2 regions of the Bacillus sp. JJ1562 genome follow, and region 1 is predicted to be linked to the other one. Evidence: riboswitches for the same ligand, from Rfam matches in the RefSeq annotation. Region 1 holds a riboswitch; the other holds the start of a gene.
What was found. Region 1 has a riboswitch for S-adenosylmethionine ahead of mtnW (2,3-diketo-5-methylthiopentyl-1-phosphate enolase). Riboswitches for the same ligand answer to the same signal wherever they lie in the genome.

Region 1 (3,417 bases):
CCTGAAGATCAGTAATCGAATCGCCAATGACGATTTTATATTCATCTTGATTTGTAAGCTTACGAATCAAGCTTGGCTTACAGCAGCCACACTCATTTGTGCACTCATCATCGCAAGTATACGGCCATAAAATTTTAATTTTCTCATTCGAAAAATCAGATTTATTGCAGTAAATTTGCTCCTTCGCAATGAGACCTTCTAGCAATGGCTCAACAAAAAAGTCAATCCCACCACTGACGATGTAAAGCTGAATTCCTTGTTCTTTTGTATATGCAACAAACTCCTTAAAGCCTTCTCGAATTTCAGCGTGGTTTAGGATATACTCCGTAATCTCTCCCCTCCAGTCTGAAGGCAAAAGAGAAAACATTTTACTAACACCCTCTTGTATTGGGATTTCCTGTGTGAGCACTTGATCCTTGATTTTCTCCCAACCTGACGGGGCAAATTTTTTCATAATGGCTATAATGTTATCGGTATTTGTGATTGTGCCATCAAAATCACAGAAGATTATTGGTTTGTTCATAGCTGTACCTCTTTGTACCCCCATAAATCAATTGCTTGTTTTAGCTCAGGGGAATTTTGTGCAAATTCAACAAGTGACTTTCCTGTTAAGACTGCATCGACGGCGGCATTAAATGCTTTACCACCACCAACGGCACCGTCTGGATGTCCATGAACACCCCCACCTGCATTAATCACACTATCTTTTCCAAAATCATTGATAAGCAGTGGTACTAAGCCTGGATGAATGCCAGCTGATGGAACAGGAAATGAAGGCTTAAATGACTTATCAGTTTTTGTTAATTCTGATGCAATCGCTAGTGTCTGCTCTCTTTCAAGAGCAACGCTACCGTATGGTGAAGGGAATAAGACAAGGTCTGCCCCAGCATATCTAAGCAATTTTCCTAGTAATAGTTTATTTGAAAATCCATAAAACTCTGATGGTGTGAGTGTTCCACTTACGGCTGGGTGAGCCATAATTGGTATCGAAACTTGCGGATCCTCCACTAAACTTTGAAGCGCATCGATGCCATAAGCAAAAACGTTAAACAATAATAGGTCAGCGCCAAGCTCTACTGCCTTCCTTGCTTTTTCCTTTAGTTCGAAGGTTCTTCCTGTTAAGTTCACAGCATAAAGGGCTCGATGTCCGGTTTCAGCATAAACTTCCTCAAGCACTCTTTTTCCTTCTGTAATACGTAGTTCAAAAGGTGTTAAAGGATTCTCAAAGAGGATTTCATCATCCTTTATGATATTTACCCCACCAAGGGCTTGCTCCCGAAGTTGGTCCTTGAGGTACTCCATATCCCTTCCAATGATCCCTTTAAAAATGCTCATCACTAGTGGTCTATCAAACACTCCTAGTTTTTCTCGGATGCCATTAATTCCGAATTTTGGCCCTGGGAATGTGGATTTTAACTCATTAGAAAACTCTAAATCTAGCAACTTTACTTCTCCATCAAGGGAAAGTTTCCCGAAGGTAGTTGTTAAAATGGCTGGGAGATCTGTACTGAAGTTTGCTGATGGGTAGGCAATTTTGATAATGCCCCTTTTTACTTGTTTTCCTAGATATTGGCTTGCTCGGTTGTCGCTATCTAATTGTTTGATACTTTTTACTATACCTTTATGCTTTTTAAGCTGATCTTGTTCAATTTTAGGTAAATTCGTCCAAGAGCCGATTGTTAAGCCGAGTGCGATGCCTTCAGCTTTTTTCTCTAAGTTGTCACCGGTATCATGTACCAAATATGTAGCAATCACTTCACTCATTTTTTAACCCTCATTTCAAAAAGTGTTCCAATAAATTGAAAAAACCTCTTCATAAGAAGAGGTTAGCAAACTAACATCTTCTTATCTCTCAGCTTAACGCTGCAAGAATTAGCACCGTGCTTACGATTTGTAAGTCGGTTGCCGGGCTTCACTGGGCTAGTCCCTCCACCTGCTCTTAATAAGAAAATAGATTTTATTTTATATGTTGAGCCTCATAACGAGTTCAACCATTAATTTAATTTTCATGAAACTTAATTTAATTAGGATTATGACAGGAATTATTTTTCTTGTCAAACGTTTTTTATTTTTTGAACAAGTTCAATTTTTTGATTCGGTTTGCCGCTTCAACTAGTCTATCTTCATCCGTTAGAAGGCCAACGCGAACATAGCGATCACCATATTCGCCGAAGCCGATTCCTGGTGCAACAGCGACATGTGCTTTTTCTAGTAAAAGATCTGCAAAGCTAACTGATGTGTATCCTTCGGGCACCGGCAGCCATGCAAAAAATGAGCCTGCAGGTGCATTTACATCCCATCCGATATCTTTTAGTGCACTGATAAACGCGTCGCGTCTTGATTCATACTTATCAACTAATTCTTTTACACAGTCCTGAGACTCTGTCAGTGCAGCTGCAGCTGCAGCTTGAACGGGACTGAACAAACTCACATACATATGGTCTTGAATTAAATTTAGCGCCTCAATCACGCTTGGGTTTCCAACTGCAAAACCAACTCTCCAGCCTGCCATATTATAAGTCTTTGAAAGAGTGTATATTTCAATTCCGATATCCTTGGCACCATCAATTTCTAGAAAGCTTATCGGTTTTTTCCCTTCGAATCCAATTGCACCATATGCAAAATCATGTACTACACAAATATCATGCTCTTTTGCAAAGTTGATTGTCTCTTCAAAAAAATCCTTTGTAGCTACAGCACCGGTTGGGTTGTTTGGATAATTTAAAAACATGACCTTCGCTTTTTCAAGCTTTTCCGAATCAATCTCAGAGTAGTCAGGTAAAAAGGCATTTTCTTCTTTCAGTGGCATATAAGCCATTTCGGCTCTAGCAAGTTCAACCCCTGACCAATAATCGGGGTAACCAGGATCTGGGACCAATGCAACATCACCTGGATTTAAAAGGCATTGTGGAATTTCAACTAATCCTGCTTTTCCTCCAAAAAGAATAGCAACCTCCTTTTCTGGGTCAAGTTCAACTCCGTATTCACGTTGATAAAAATCTGCTGCTGCTTTTTTCAAAAATGAATGCCCGCGAAACGGAGAATATTTATGAAATTTCGGTTGGTCCGCAGCCTTTTTTAAGGCTTCTACAATATGTTGTGGCGTTGGCTGATCAGGATTTCCCTGACCTAAATTTATGACATCGTGCCCATCGGCAACGACATTGTTCACCTTTGCAACAAGTGAAGCGAAAAACTGTTTCGGTAAATTTTTCAGAATTTCTGATTGTTTGAAATTTTTCACATCTACACCTTCTTCAAAATACTTGAAATACTAGTCTAAAATCATATATTGTTAGAGTTAACTTGTAAAGTATCATTTCATAGGGAGGACCTTAAATGAATCTAAAAATTGCATGTATTCAGTATGATATTCAAATTGGAAAACCGCAAGAAAATTTTGACCTAATATCTAAA
Region 2 (3,417 bases), on a different contig from region 1:
ATCATATTTATTCGAATAGATACCTATTGGCGCTGTTGGAACCGTAATCACACTGGATAATTCCATATTATTTTCCTCAGCGAATGCATCCATATACACTTTGTGCTGAAACAAGTTTGCATCTAATGACCCATTGTTTAGTGCTGTATTTGGTTGTACGTAATCATTGAACTCTTTCACTGTAACCGTATACCCTTTTTCTTCTAAATAAGGTTTTACACCCTCTTCAAGCATGTCACTATATGGAACCGTTGCACCTAACACCAACTCTTTCTTTTCTCCATCAGTCGCCGAACTATTATTAGCCCCACAAGCAGTAAGTGCACTAACGACTAATACCGATAAAACTACAAAAAACATTTTTTTCATTTTTCACTATCACTCCTTTTTATTTACCTTTTATTAACGGCCTTTGCTATAAAGTCCCCAAAATACTGCACTCATTGTAATAACACAATTTAAAAAATAATCTTCAACACACTTATGATGGCTGTTTCCCTTACTTCCTATTTCAGGCATCTTCTACTGTTTAGCAGGCACACGTCTATATTTACTTCCAGGGTGATCTTCCGGCAAGGTACTTTTACCCTCTGGGAACAGCTTTTCTCGTAAAGTACCTTTCTTGTATTCTGTTTTATAAAACCCACGTTCCTGTAAAACAGGGATTACTAAATCAACGAAGTCTTCCAAGTCGCCAGGCGTGACTAAATGATTTAAATTAAAGCCATCAACCCCGGATTCTTCAAATTGGAATTGAATCGCATCCGCAACCTCTGTAGGACTTCCAAAAATAATACTGTTTCGGTCCAATGACTCAAAACGATTCAACACTTCACCTACCGTTAATTTTTTGGGTGCATCTTTGGTAAGAGTCGCAGCTTTATAATGCCCTCCTTCCGTCTTCTTTTTATATTCAAATGGCTCATTTGGATCCAAATCTTCGTACTCGGCAATGTCATATCCACTTGCCCCATACTGTGCTTTTGCAGCATCTGAGCTCCACAGCTTGTTATATTCCTCAAATTTCCGTTCCGCTTTTTCAGTTGTTTCAGCAACAATTACACTGAGAAATGAAAAGATCTTAATATTTTCTGGATTCCGACCATGTTTTTCTGCTCTTTTTCTAATATCATCTGCATAATATCGAATTCTTTGAGGCGTCGGACCGCCAACAAATATACACTCGGCATGCTTTGCAGCAAATTCCCGACCTTTTTCGGATGTACCTGCTTGATAAATAACAGGAGTTCGTTGTAAAGATGGCTCACTTAAATGCGGCCCTTCAACTTTAAAATAACGGCCTTCATGATTAATTTCATGTACCTTGTCTGGATCAACGAGCGTATTATTTTCAACATCTTCAACGACCGCATCATCTTCCCAGCTTCGCTCCCATAATTTATACGAAACATCAAGAAATTCATCTGCAATATCATATCGCTCATCGTGCTTAATCATATCTTGCAGACCAAAGTTTTTTGCAGCATTTGGCAGATAAGAAGTGACCACATTCCACGCGATTCTTCCCTTTGTCAAATGATCTAAAGTAGAAAAACGCCTAGCATTAGCAAATGGCGGTTCATATGTAGTACTTACCGTAACCGCAAAAGACAGATTTTTCGTTACATGAGCCATTGCAGAAATAAGCAAGGCAGGATCATTTAATGGCACCTGCAGCCCATCTCGGATTGAGGGTGCTTTACTCTTTTGATACACATCATAAATGCCAAGGACATCAGCGAAAAACACCGCATCAAACTTCCCTCTCTCTAAAAGCTTCGCTAAATCAACCCAATAGTCTAAATCCTTATATCTACGATGTCTTTTATTTTCTGGATGCTTCCAAAACCCGTGTGAATTATGCATGGAACTATTCATTTCAAACGCATTTAGAATAATTTGTTTTTGTTTACTCACTTTCAATCCTCCTATTGTTAAATTTTTTTAAAAAATAAAAAAGCCTCTCCTAAGAAAAGAAGAGGCTTTTACACAAATAAGCACAAATCCTTCCTTATCTTTCAAGCTTATCGCTTGCTGGAATTGGCACAGTACTTTTTAAAGCCTGTTGCCGAGGTATCAAAGGGCCAGTCCCTCCACCTCTCTAGATAAAGAAAATAGATTATTAAATTTAATCCAAAATATACATGAGGATGAAAATATTGTCAACATGTTTTTTGAACACTTTAATAATTCCTATTTGATAGTACTTTTTTAATATTGACAATAACAGAATCATCATATAAAGTGTAAACTAATTTAAATAGTTTAAGAAACTTATCAAGAGTCAGGGGAGGAAACTGGTCCTACGATCCTGCAGCAACCACTTATATTATTAAGCAAGGTGCTAATTCCAGCAGACATAAATGTCTGACAGATGAGAAAGGATAGAACAACCGAAGTCCTCTTTCGTCGCCTCGAAAGTGGGCTTTTTTTATGAGAAAAAATGATTGGAGGAATGAGTATGACAATTGCATATGATCAATTAACCAACAGCACGATACAACAAAACTTATTAAAACAAGCCAAAGATTTAGCTGAGATTTTTAGGGAAAGGTCTGCCAATATTGATGCAAACGGAGAATTCCCTTATGAAAATTTTGAGGATATAAAGCAACTTGGATTCTTAGCACTTACTGTCCCAATCGAGTATGGTGGCCTTGGTATTAACCTATATGATTTTCTCAAGATTCAGGAACAGATAGCCACAGGGGATGGACCAACTGCCCTATCACTCGGCTGGCAGCTCGGCCTTATCCTCGAGGTAGCTGAAAGTAGAAATTGGAAGGAAGAAAGCTTTGCCAAGGTATGTGATTTAATCGTAAAAGAGAATGCACTTATTAACCTTGCTCAAACAGAACGCGCTACAGGGAGCCCTTCTAGAGGTGGCGTTCCTACCTCTACCGCGATTAAAGAAAAGAATGGATGGCGGATAAATGGAGCTAAGGCCTTCACTTCAATGGCCGTTGCACTCGATTATTCAATTGTTACAGTGGATATTAATCTAACTGGAAGAAAAGGGTTTATTTTGGTTGACCATAAATTAGACGGAGTTCATATAAAAGAAACTTGGGATAGTGTTTCCATGAGGGGAACAAAAAGTGATGACCTTATTTTAGACCAGGTGCTTGTTGCTGAGGATGCTTTATTGGTAGAAGAGGATATCCAAAAACCATTCCCTAAAGCTTGGTATCTACAAGTCCCAGCTGTATACATAGGAATAGCTACATCTGCTAGAGATTATGCGATAAAATTCGCTTCTGAATACAGCCCTACCACATTACCAGGTCCGATTAAAGACGTACCAGAAGTAAGAAGAAAAATTGGAGAGATGGAACTAGAATTATTTAATGCACGTGAAGTACTCTATTCCGTCGCCAGAAAATGGGTAGAACATCCTGAACAGCGTGGTAGTATGGG

Region 2: it holds a riboswitch for S-adenosylmethionine, as region 1 does, so the genes downstream of both, V7097_RS16150 (LLM class flavin-dependent oxidoreductase) here and mtnW (2,3-diketo-5-methylthiopentyl-1-phosphate enolase) in region 1, are expected to answer to the same signal.

Annotation. Positions count from the first base shown of each region.
Region 1 is NZ_JBALOQ010000034.1:74,706-78,122, forward strand. Features, by position in the region: gene V7097_RS18945 (2-hydroxy-3-keto-5-methylthiopentenyl-1-phosphate phosphatase) at 1-523, opposite strand, end outside; gene mtnW (2,3-diketo-5-methylthiopentyl-1-phosphate enolase) at 520-1,764, opposite strand; SAM riboswitch class I at 1,843-1,949, opposite strand; gene V7097_RS18955 (pyridoxal phosphate-dependent aminotransferase) at 2,066-3,244, opposite strand; gene V7097_RS18960 (carbon-nitrogen family hydrolase) at 3,340-3,417, shown strand, end outside.
Region 2 is NZ_JBALOQ010000024.1:79,122-82,538, forward strand. Features, by position in the region: gene V7097_RS16145 (MetQ/NlpA family ABC transporter substrate-binding protein) at 1-369, opposite strand, end outside; gene V7097_RS16150 (LLM class flavin-dependent oxidoreductase) at 523-1,917, opposite strand; SAM riboswitch class I at 2,009-2,112, opposite strand; SAM riboswitch class I at 2,272-2,381, shown strand; gene V7097_RS16155 (acyl-CoA dehydrogenase family protein) at 2,462-3,417, shown strand, end outside.